2 regions of the Vibrio sp. T11.5 genome follow, and region 2 is predicted to be linked to the other one. Evidence: predicted binding sites of a transcription regulator. Region 2 holds the regulator's gene; the other holds the start of a gene.
What was found. The regulator CRP, encoded in region 2, controls carbon source genes, mostly activating them, when cyclic AMP is high. The targets are predictions, from matches to a motif close to TGTGANNNNNNTCACA.
Positions count from the first base shown of each region.

Region 1: OH455_RS13490 (CTP synthase) is a predicted target of CRP. The motif match lies at 2,736-2,751, and genes of this name have one in related genera.

Region 1 is NZ_JAPPTP010000012.1:43,942-49,806, forward strand. Features, by position in the region: gene relA (GTP diphosphokinase) at 1-1,636, shown strand, start outside; gene mazG (nucleoside triphosphate pyrophosphohydrolase) at 1,879-2,673, shown strand; gene OH455_RS13490 (CTP synthase) at 2,836-4,476, shown strand; gene eno (phosphopyruvate hydratase) at 4,555-5,853, shown strand.
Region 2 is NZ_JAPPTP010000020.1:53,917-59,781, reverse strand. Features, by position in the region: gene astA (arginine N-succinyltransferase) at 1-550, shown strand, start outside; gene astD (succinylglutamate-semialdehyde dehydrogenase) at 568-2,025, shown strand; gene OH455_RS17760 (DUF1338 domain-containing protein) at 2,205-2,996, shown strand; gene crp (cAMP-activated global transcriptional regulator CRP) at 3,242-3,874, opposite strand; gene OH455_RS17750 (phosphoribulokinase) at 4,117-4,986, opposite strand; gene OH455_RS17745 (YheU family protein) at 5,074-5,286, opposite strand; gene OH455_RS17740 (hydrolase) at 5,326-5,865, opposite strand, start outside.

The sequences.
Region 1 (5,865 bases), on a different contig from region 2:
GGAAATCGAAGATTACGCGTTCCGTTATCAGCAACCTGAGACTTACAAACAAATAGCGAAGCAGTTATCTGAGCGTCGCATTGTTCGAGAGCAGTACATTACAGACTTTGTTAATGACCTTTCTAATGAAATTACTTCTTCAGGCATTAATGCGGAAGTGAGCGGTCGTCCTAAACATATCTATAGTATCTGGCGCAAAATGCAGAAAAAGAGTCTGGCATTTGATGAGCTGTTTGATGTTAGAGCCGTTCGAATCATTGCTGATAAGCTTCAGGATTGTTATGCGGCTTTGGGTGCGGTGCATACTAAGTACAAGCATTTGCCAAGTGAATTCGATGATTACGTCGCGAATCCAAAACCAAACGGATATCAGTCAATTCATACTGTTATTCTTGGTCCCGAAGGGAAAACCATCGAGATTCAAATTCGTACCAAAGACATGCACGAAGACTCAGAATTGGGCGTCGCTGCGCACTGGAAATATAAAGAAGGTGGCGGCGGTCGCAGTGGGTACGATGAGAAAATCACGTGGCTGCGCAAACTGCTCGATTGGCAGGAAGAAATGTCTGATTCGGGCGAGATGCTTGATGAAGTGCGCAGTCAGGTATTTGATGACCGAGTGTATGCTTTCACGCCTCGTGGCGATGTCGTCGATTTACCAATGGGTGCTACGCCACTTGATTTTGCTTACCACATTCACTCTGAAGTCGGCCATCGTTGTATTGGCGCTAAAGTTGCAGGCCGCATCGTACCGTTTACTCATAAGCTTTCTATGGGAGATCAGGTCGAGATTATTACTGCTAAAGAGCCGAACCCTTCTCGAGACTGGCTGAATCCATCAATGGGGTTTGTGACTTCTGGTCGTGCGCGCGCTAAGATCAATGCTTGGTTCCGTAAACAATCACGAGAGAAAAACGTCGAAGCAGGGCGAGATATTCTCGAAGTTGAATTGCAGAAAATTGGTGCGACTTTAAAAGATGCAGAGCAGTATGCGTTGAAGCGTTTTAACGTCAATAGCACTGATGAACTGTACGTTGGTATCGGAAGTGGTGACTTACGTATCAACCAAGTTATCAACCACATCAATGCCTTGGTCAATAAGCCAACCGCCGAGGAAGAAGATCAACAAGCATTAGAAAAGCTTCAAGAAGCAGAGACTAAAGCACCAGCGCAAAGTCGCCCTAAGAAAGACGCAGTCGTTGTGGAAGGGGTTGATAACCTGATGACGCATCTTGCGCGCTGCTGTCAGCCGATTCCAGGGGATGAAATCTCAGGTTATATCACCCAAGGTCGAGGTATTTCAGTGCATCGCGCTGACTGTGAACAGCTTGAAGAGTTGCGCCACCATGCACCAGAACGCATCATTGATACCGTATGGGGGAGTGGCTTTGTTGGTTCTTATATCCTGACAGTTCGTGTAGAAGCGATGGAGCGCAGCGGATTACTGAAAGACATCACCACCTTGTTTGCCAACGAGAAAATTAAAGTCACCAGCATGAAAAGTCGTGTTGATTATCGCAAGCAGTTATCGATTATGGATTTTGATCTAGAGGTCACCAATATTGAGATTCTGCAGCGTGTGTCGAAGCGAGTTGAACAGATTAAAGATGTTATGTCGGTAAAACGCCTCGGCTAGTTTTTACGTCGTATTTGGCTTTCTAACTGCGTTAACTTCACTATACTCGCTCCATCACATAGGCAAGCTATGCTCAGGAGTCTCGTAAGTTTGTTGCCTTGTTAGAAGAGCCAACTACTTAGTAAAAAAGAGTGGTCATTCCCTAGAGTGAGACGAGCGATTGGGGATGACGAGAAATTTTTAAAGGTGAGTGGTTGTACCGCTCACCTTTTTCTTTAGATAGATTTAAAGGAACAGAGAAAATGAGTCACCCGATTGAACAGCTAGAACAGATTATGGCGCGGCTTCGTGATCCTGAGAGTGGTTGCCCGTGGGATTTAAAACAAAGCTTTGACACGATTGTCCCGCATACGATTGAGGAAACGTATGAAGTAGTGGATGCAATTCACAATCGTGATTGGCCGAATCTGCAGGAAGAACTCGGGGATTTGTTGTTTCAGGTTATCTTTTACAGCCAGTTGGCGAAAGAGCAGGGGTTATTTGAATTCGCCGATGTTGTTGACACGGTCAATGAGAAGCTGACTCGCCGTCATCCCCACGTCTTTTCTGATATTGAATTCGAATCAGACGAAGAAATCAACGCCAACTGGGAAGCGGAAAAAGCCAAAGAAAAAGCTGAATTGGGCAAAAAAGAGCAAAGTATCCTAGACTCAATACCGAGTTCGCTCCCAGCGCTTTCACGTGCCAACAAAATTCAGAACCAATGTGCCAAATTTGGCTTTGATTGGGACTCGCTGGGCCCGGTTGTCGACAAGGTACGCGAAGAGGTTGATGAAGTCATGGATGAGGCTCTGCAGGTGTCCCCTGATGATGAAAAAGTTGAGCTTGAGCTGGGGGATTTGTTGTTTGCAGTCGTGAACTTAAGTCGGCATCTTGGGCAAAATCCTGAATCGGCATTAAGTAAAGCAAATCTCAAATTCTCTCGGCGATTTAAAGGGGTTGAGAAGATGGTTGCTGAACAAAGTAAGCAGTTGACAGATTTCGACTTACAGCAACTTGATAGCATGTGGGATGAGGTGAAACGTCGAGAATCGTAACAATAAACCCAGTGTGTCGAGCTGCTTGAATTTGATTTGAAGCAAAAAATAAAAAATAGCAGTGTGATAGATTTCACGTTGTGGCGATAAGGGTCTTCTGGTATATTTATCTCCCGTCCAGAAGAAATCCATTTCCCTCATTCAACCAATTTCAGGTTAAACATGACGACAAATTACATTTTTGTTACTGGCGGGGTCGTATCCTCTCTAGGTAAAGGTATTGCAGCAGCATCTCTTGCCGCTATTCTTGAAGCTCGTGGTCTTAAAGTGACTATGATGAAGCTTGACCCTTACATCAACGTTGACCCGGGCACAATGAGCCCAACTCAGCATGGTGAAGTGTTCGTTACGGAAGATGGCGCAGAAACTGACCTAGATCTTGGTCACTACGAGCGTTTCATTCGTACCAAGATGACTAAGCGCAACAACTTCACTGCCGGTCGTGTTTACGCAGACGTTCTCCGCAAAGAACGTCGCGGTGATTACCTAGGTGCAACGATTCAGGTTATCCCTCACATCACTAACGCCATCAAAGACCGCGTAATCGCTGGTTCTGAAGGTCATGATGTTGCTATCGTTGAAGTCGGCGGTACTGTGGGTGATATCGAATCACTACCATTTATGGAAGCAATTCGTCAGCTAGCCGTAGAGCTGGGGCGTGAACGTGCTATGTTTATGCACCTAACATTGGTTCCTTACCTTGCCGCAGCGGGCGAAGTGAAAACGAAACCGACACAACACTCTGTTAAAGAGCTACTGTCTATCGGTATTCAACCAGACATTCTAGTTTGTCGCTCAGATCGTATGATCCCAGCGAACGAGCGCAAGAAGATTGCTCTTTTCTGTAACGTGCAAGAAAAAGCAGTTATCTCTATGAAGGACGTCGATTCCATCTACAAGATCCCTCAACTGATCAAATCTCAAGGTCTGGATGATCTTGTCTGTTCTCGTTTCGGTATTTCTGCTCCTGAAGCTGATCTGACTGAGTGGGAACAGGTTATCTATGAAGAAGCGAACCCGACGGCAGAGGTGACCATTGGTATGGTTGGTAAGTACATCGAACTGCCGGATGCTTACAAGTCAGTCAACGAAGCGCTGAAACACGCAGGATTAAAAAACCGTTTGAGCGTTAAGATCAAATACGTTGATTCACAAGACGTAGAAACCAAAGGTGAAGAAGCGCTAGAAGGTCTAGATGCTATCCTTGTTCCAGGTGGTTTCGGTGATCGTGGCGTGGAAGGAAAAATTCGTGCAGCGCAATACGCTCGTGAAAACAAGGTACCTTACCTAGGTATTTGTCTGGGTATGCAAGTAGCACTGATTGAATACGCGCGTAACGTTGCGGGTATGGAAGGTGCACATTCAACAGAGTTTAACAAAGAGACCAAGTACCCTGTGGTAGGTTTGATCACAGAGTGGGTAGACGGTGAAGGTAAAGTTGAAGAACGTACCGAAACGTCTGATCTAGGCGGTACGATGCGTCTTGGTTCTCAGCTATGTCACCTAGAGAAAGGGACTAAAGCTCGTGAACTCTACGGTAGCGCGACGATTCATGAACGTCATCGCCACCGTTACGAAGTGAACAATAATCTGCGTCCAAAAATTGAAAAAGCGGGTCTAAAAGTGTCGGGCCTGTCAGCAGATAAGAAACTTGTGGAAGTGATTGAGAATCCAGCTCACCCATGGTTTGTAGCGGCTCAGTTCCACCCAGAGTTCACTTCGACACCTCGCGATGGTCACCCACTATTCGCAGGGTTCGTAAAAGCGGCTGGTGAATTCCAACGCAGCGAATTAGAGAAGTAAAAAGGATACGGGCAGTGGCGAAGGTTGTGCTGCTGCCTTTTAAATTTGACATTTATATTTGAACGAGAGGAAACATTAATGTCTAAGATCGTTAAAGTTCTAGGTCGTGAAATCATCGACTCACGTGGTAACCCAACTGTAGAAGCTGAAGTACACCTAGAAGGCGGTTTCGTAGGTATGGCGGCTGCTCCATCTGGCGCATCAACTGGTTCACGTGAAGCTCTTGAGCTACGTGACGGTGACAAAGCTCGTTTCCTAGGTAAAGGTGTTCTTAAAGCAGTTGAAGCGGTAAACGGTGAAATCGCGGAAGCTCTAGTGGGTAAAGACGCTAAAGACCAAGCTGCGATCGACGCAGTAATGATCGAGCTAGACGGTACTGAGAACAAATCTAAGTTCGGTGCTAACGCTATCCTAGCTGTTTCTCTAGCGAACGCTAAAGCTGCAGCAGCAGCTAAAGGCATGCCTCTATACGAGCACGTCGCTGAACTAAACGGTACTGCTGGTCAGTTCTCTATGCCTCTACCAATGATGAACATCATCAACGGTGGTGAGCACGCAGACAACAACGTTGACATCCAAGAGTTCATGATCCAACCAGTTGGTGCTAAGACTCTTAAAGAAGGCCTACGTATCGGTGCAGAAGTATTCCACAACCTAGCTAAAGTTCTTAAGTCTAAAGGCTACAGCACTGCAGTTGGTGACGAAGGTGGTTTCGCTCCTAACCTTAAGTCTAACGCTGAAGCGCTAGAAGTTATCGCAGAAGCTGTGGCTGCTGCTGGTTACGAACTAGGTAAAGACGTAACTCTAGCGATGGACTGTGCAGCATCTGAGTTCTTCGACAAAGAAGCTGGCATCTATAACATGAAAGGCGAAGGTAAGACTTTCTCTTCTGAAGAGTTCAACCACTACCTAGCTGAGCTAGCTAACCAATTCCCAATCGTTTCTATCGAAGACGGTCTAGACGAGTCTGACTGGGATGGTTTCAAGCACCAAACTGAACTACTAGGTGACAAGCTTCAACTAGTAGGTGACGATCTATTTGTTACTAACACTAAGATCCTTGCTGAAGGTATCGAGAAAGGCGTAGCTAACTCTATCCTTATCAAGTTCAACCAAATCGGTTCTCTAACTGAGACTCTAGCTGCAATCAAGATGGCTAAAGATGCAGGTTACACTGCAGTAATCTCTCACCGTTCTGGCGAAACTGAAGATGCAACTATCGCTGACCTAGCGGTAGGTACAGCTGCAGGTCAAATCAAGACGGGTTCTATGAGCCGTTCTGACCGTGTTGCTAAGTACAACCAGCTAATCCGTATCGAAGAAGCACTAGGTAAGCGTGCTCCTTACAACGGTCTGAAAGAAGTTAAAGGTCAGTAATTTATAGCAATT
Region 2 (5,865 bases):
TTCTGAAACGGTTTTCGCTGAAATGCGTGGTGTCTCGGATGATGAAGGTAACTCACCATTCTGGAAATGGCTGCAAGAGCATTTCTTCTCGATTGACTTCACGATGGCAGACTACCTGACCGGTATCGGTAAGAAAGGTTTTATTGCCGACCTTATGCCTAAGTTGCCGATTTATATCAACCTGCTAAGCAAAGAAGCTCAAGCAGTGATTGGTCAGGTGCATGAAAATACTAAACCTGCACTGCGTCTGCTTGAGAAAGAAGGTTTTACGTGCCGTAACTACGTCGACATCTTTGATGGCGGCCCGTCCGTGGAATGTGATGTGCGTAATATTGAGTCGGTCCGTCACTCTTTCCGCGCCAAAATCACCATTGCTGAGCACACCAGCTCGCAAGATTACCTTATCTCAAACACATCGTTTGAAAACTTCCGTGCTGTAGCAACTAAAGCGGCGTACGACCAAGCTTCTGAATCTGTGATTCTGTCGCCGGATGTGGCTAAAGCACTGGAAGTCAATGAAGGCGAATACGTTCGCATGCTGGCTCAGTAATCGAAAGGAATAGAAACATGACACATTGGATTGCAGGCGAGTGGCTTGCCGGGCAGGGCGAAGCAATGAATTCGACCAGCCCATACAACAATGAAGTGATCTGGCAAGGCGACAGTGCGTCTCCTGCGCAGGTTGAAGCGGCAGTCAGTGCGGCTCGACACGCCTTCTTAAGTTGGAAAAAAATGACTTACGCTGAGCGTGAAGCTATCGTGCTGGCGTTTGCTGAGAAAGTAAAAGAAAACAGCGAACAAATCGCTGAAATCATTGCGAAAGAAACCGGAAAACCTATCTGGGAAACACGTACTGAAGCGGCAGCCATGGCCGGTAAGATTGCGATTTCTATCCGTGCTTATCATGACCGTACCGGTGAAGCGACACGCGAAGCCGCTGGCAACCAGATTGTCCTACGTCATCGTCCTTTGGGTGTGATGGCGGTATTCGGCCCTTACAACTTCCCAGGGCATCTGCCAAACGGTCACATAGTGCCAGCATTACTAGCAGGTAACACGGTTGTATTTAAGCCATCTGAGCAAACGCCATTGACTGGCGAATTCGCAATGAAACTTTGGCAACAGGCGGGTTTACCAGCCGGTGTCATCAACCTTGTTCAGGGCGCGAAGGAAACGGGTGTTGCTCTCGCCGATGCAAAAGGCATTGATGGTGTGTTGTTCACTGGTAGTGCCAATACAGGTCATATCCTGCATCGTCAGTTTGCAGGGAAGCCAGGTAAAATGTTGGCGCTAGAAATGGGTGGCAACAACCCTATGGTGATCTCTGAGAATTATGGCGAGTTGGATGCAACCGTGTATACCATCATTCAGTCTGCTTTCATCAGTGCAGGTCAACGTTGTACTTGTGCCCGCCGTCTCTACGTACCTGTTGGTGAAAAAGGCGATCAACTGGTGACTAAGCTGGTTGAAGCGACAGAGAAGATTCGTGTTGATCAACCTTTCGCTGAGCCTGCACCATTTATGGGCCCTCAAATTTCTAAAGCCGCGGCTGACTTTATTCTTAATGCGCAAACCAACTTACAAAGCCTTGGCGGCGTGAGTTTGCTAGAAGCCAAAGCGGGTGAAGCGGCATTTGTGTCTCCGGGCATTATTGACGTGACGCCAATTGCTGATCTGCCAGATGAAGAGTATTTCGGTCCACTACTGCAAGTGGTGCGTTACCAAGGCTTGGAAAAAGCCGTTGAGCTGGCAAACGATACGCGCTTTGGCTTGTCGGCTGGTCTCGTTTCCACCGACGACAGCGAGTGGGATTATTTTGTTGACCACATCCGCGCTGGTATTGTTAACCGTAATCGTCAGTTAACTGGCGCGAGCGGTGATGCACCATTTGGTGGTCCTGGTGCTTCGGGCAACCTACGACCAAGCGCTTACTACGCAGCAGATTACTGCGCGTACCCAATGGCTTCAATGGAAGGGGGAGAAACACTACTACCCGCGACCTTAAGCCCGGGTGTTGAGTTATAAATATATTTTAAGGGTTTCCCTTACCGCCTCCCTTTTAGGGAGGTTTTTAAACGTCACAGGTTGAAGGCTATCTGATCAGATTTCTGGATAAATTTGGTCAGATAGCCTCCTTTATAAAAAATTCAGTCAACAATAAGTATAACTCCGTTAACGTAGACAAACCCAAACAAGGAGGCGTTATGACGCCACAAGTTTTATTCCAGTCGTTATGGAATGACTATATTCAACGCTTATGTCCCTCTGCTGATAACGTTCACCAGCTGCTTCAGGAAAATGAGCCGCTGATCAATGACCACATCGCCCTGCGTACATTTAACGTAGCGCCTTTAGGTATTGAAACACTGGCCAAACCATTTATCGACGTGGGCTACAAGCCATGCGGTGATTATGAGTTCGAAAGCAAGAAGTTAGTGGCGAAACATTTTGAGCACCCAGATCCAAAACAGCCGAAAGTGTTTATCAGTGAGTTAAAAGTGAACGAGTGTTCTCCAGAGCTTCAGGCCATCGTTGCCAAGCTAGTTGAGCAATTGGACACCGATAAACTCAAAGGTCATGAGTTCTTGTCTGGTGGGCGTCTGTGGGATCTGAGTTTTGCTGATTACCAGTTACTAGCAAAAGAGAGTGAATACGCTTCCTGGCTGGCGGCACACGGCTATGGTGCCAACCACTTTACAGTGAGTGTCAATCAATTAGATGCGTTTGAGGAAGTGAAAGGTGTCAATGATCACCTACGTGAAGCTGGTTTTACGATCAACGAATCAGGCGGTGAAGTAAAAGGCTCACCTGACGTGCTGCTTGAGCAATCCTCCACCATGGCAGATAAAGTGCCAGTGACCTTCACAGAAGGGACTGAGATGATTCCTGGTGGCTTCTATGAGTTTGCTAAGCGCTACCCGATGAGTAACGGTGAACTCTACCCAGGATTTGTTGCAGCCTCTGCTGATAAGATCTTCGAGAGTACTAACGGGTAGGAAAATCTGAGAACGGACTTCGTCCTCGGGAACGCTGCGCTTCGAGATTCGGGCTGCGCCCTGGTGAAACAGTCGTCATTCCATAGACCGACGAAGGAGGGAGTAGGGAATCTTTATAGATTTACCTGCTTGTTTGAAGAGATCCCCAACTCGGTCGTCCCTCCCTCTCGGGGATGACATAAGCAAACAAAAAAGCCACCAATGTCTCCATTGGTGGCTTTTAAATTCTTAGCGGTTAATCGAAATTAACGGGTACCGTAAACAACGATTGTTTTACCGTGGGCAGAAATTAAGTTCTGCTCTTCTAGCATCTTCAAGATACGACCTACGGTTTCACGAGAACAGCCAACAATCTGACCGATTTCCTGACGAGTGATCTTGATCTGCATACCGTCTGGGTGCGTCATTGCATCTGGCTGTTTTGCCAAGTTAAGCAGTGTCTGCGCGATGCGGCCTGTTACATCAAGGAATGCCAAGTCACCGACTTTCTGACTGGTCACTTGCAGGCGGCTTGCCATTTGTGCAGATAGACGCATCAGGATGTCAGGGTTAACTTGGATTAGCTGACGGAATTTCTTGAATGAAATTTCTGCTACTTCACAAGGAGATTTGGCACGAACCCATGCCGTACGCTCTTGGTCTTCTTCGAATAAACCAAGTTCACCGATAAAGTCACCTTGGTTTAGGTAAGAAAGGATCATTTCCTTACCTTCTTCGTCTTTAATAAGTACAGCCACAGAACCTTTGACAATGTAGTAAAGAGTCTCTGCTTTTTCGCCCGCGTGAATAAGCGTGCTTTTTGATGGGTACTTATGAATATGACAGTGTGAAAGGAACCACTCTAATGTTGGATCGGTTTGAGGTTTACCTAGAACCATAATATCTCACTTCCTCTGCAGGGTACGCTTGCTACTTTCCATGTTTTAGCTAAGCCTTGAATCAAGACCTACTAGGATAAGAGCACTTTTCAAATGCTGCAAGCCATCTTTGTTTCGGTTTCAAATAGTATCTTTTTTTGAAATCTATTTCTTGATTTTAATCGGGTACATCTTACGATTTTCTACGCAAAAATGTGCACATGATCACGGTATGAAAAGTAATCGTGTTTAGAACGCGAGTCTTAGCCAATTTTTCCGGTTTCAATTAACTGTTGCAAGATAGGGCGAACAATCAGCTCGACAGCGAAACTCATTTTTCCGCCCGGCACCACGAGCGTGTTGTGACGTGACATAAATGAACCGTCAATCATCGCCAGCAGATATGGGAAGTCGACATTCTTGATACCACGTAGGCGAATGACAACAAAGCTTTCATCTAAGCTTGGGATGCCTTTAGCATTAAGTGGGTTGGAAGTGTCGACGGTCGGAACACGCTGGAAGTTGATGTGAGTTCTTGAGAACTGAGGAGTGATGTAGTTGAGGTAGTCGTCCATCGAACGGACAATTGAATCCATCACCGCTTCACGCGAATGGCCGCGGTCACGGGTGTCTCTGACAAACTTTTGGATCCATTCCAAGTTGACAATGGGTACCATGCCGATCAGAAAATCGACGTGCTGAGCGACATTCACATCGCCATCAACGACGCCACCGTGTAAGCCTTCATAAAACAGCACATCAGAGTTTTCTGGCAGTTCTTGCCACGGCGTAAAGGTCCCCGGCATTTGGTTGTATGGTACGGCTTCATCAAAGGTGTGCAGATAACGACGTACCTGACCTGTCCCTTCGTTACCGTATTTACGGAAAAACTCTGCGAGCGCCGGAAAGTCGTTGGCCTGCGGACCAAAGTAGCTAATGTGACGACCTTGCTCACGGGCTTTACGAATTTCGACATCCATCTCTGGGCGAGTAAAACGGTGAAAGCTATCACCTTCGACCCAAGCGGGCTTGACGTTCATCATGTTGAACATTTTGCGGAACGCTTCAGATGTCGTAGTAGTGCCTGCACCAGAAGAACCGGTGACGGCAATGATTGGATGTTTTGCTGACATGACAAACCTTGTCTGTAAATAACTGTCCCTTGTTGCATGTCACTATAACACGCTTTATTGGAAGGGCACGGTATGATGTGTTTTAAATTAAAACTTTTGCTTGAGTTGAATATCGACGGTTTCGTGAAGCTCGGAAAACACCACAACAGCCTCGCCTGATTCGAGCTGGCTTTTTATTTGCTCGACTTTGTCTGGTAGGGATATTTCCAGTTCACCATAGTCAGTGCCCTCGCGAAGGACGAACTCACGAATCAGGTTGTCTAGTGTGTCTGGGTCAATTTGTTGCCATGGAACGATCATAAATACCTCTGTCTTTTATGCTCGAAAAGTTGAGGGCTATTATCCAGAAACCGCCAGACTTTGGTAGTAGGCTGGTAACGCTTCTTCTAACCAGAACCTAGGTTTGAGTGCGCTGCCAGTTAAGAAACCAACGTGTCCACCTTGTTCGAACAGCCGGTAGTCGATATTGTCAGGGAGGACATACTTAGGGATCACCGCATCGGTCATGAAAGGGTCGTCTTTAGCATGGATGATTTGTGTCGGTATGCGAATGTCTTTCAATTTGTGGATACCCGAACAACGTTGATAATAATCTTGTGCATCTTTAAAGCCATGCAGTGGCGCAGTGATCAAGTCATCAAATTCAAACAACTTGGTGACTCGCTTAATGCTCTGGTAAGACACATCGAGTTCGCCTTTAATTAGGTGATGTTTCCGCAAAGCCGTTTTTTTCAACGATGAGAGTAAATAGGTCTTATAAACCTTGGAAAAGCCCTTCTCGATGCGTTCTGAACAAGCCGATAGGTCAAGTGGTGCCGACACTATGGTCGCCGCAGAAAGCAGAGGCGCTTGATTGTACTCAGCTAGATAGTTAGCCAA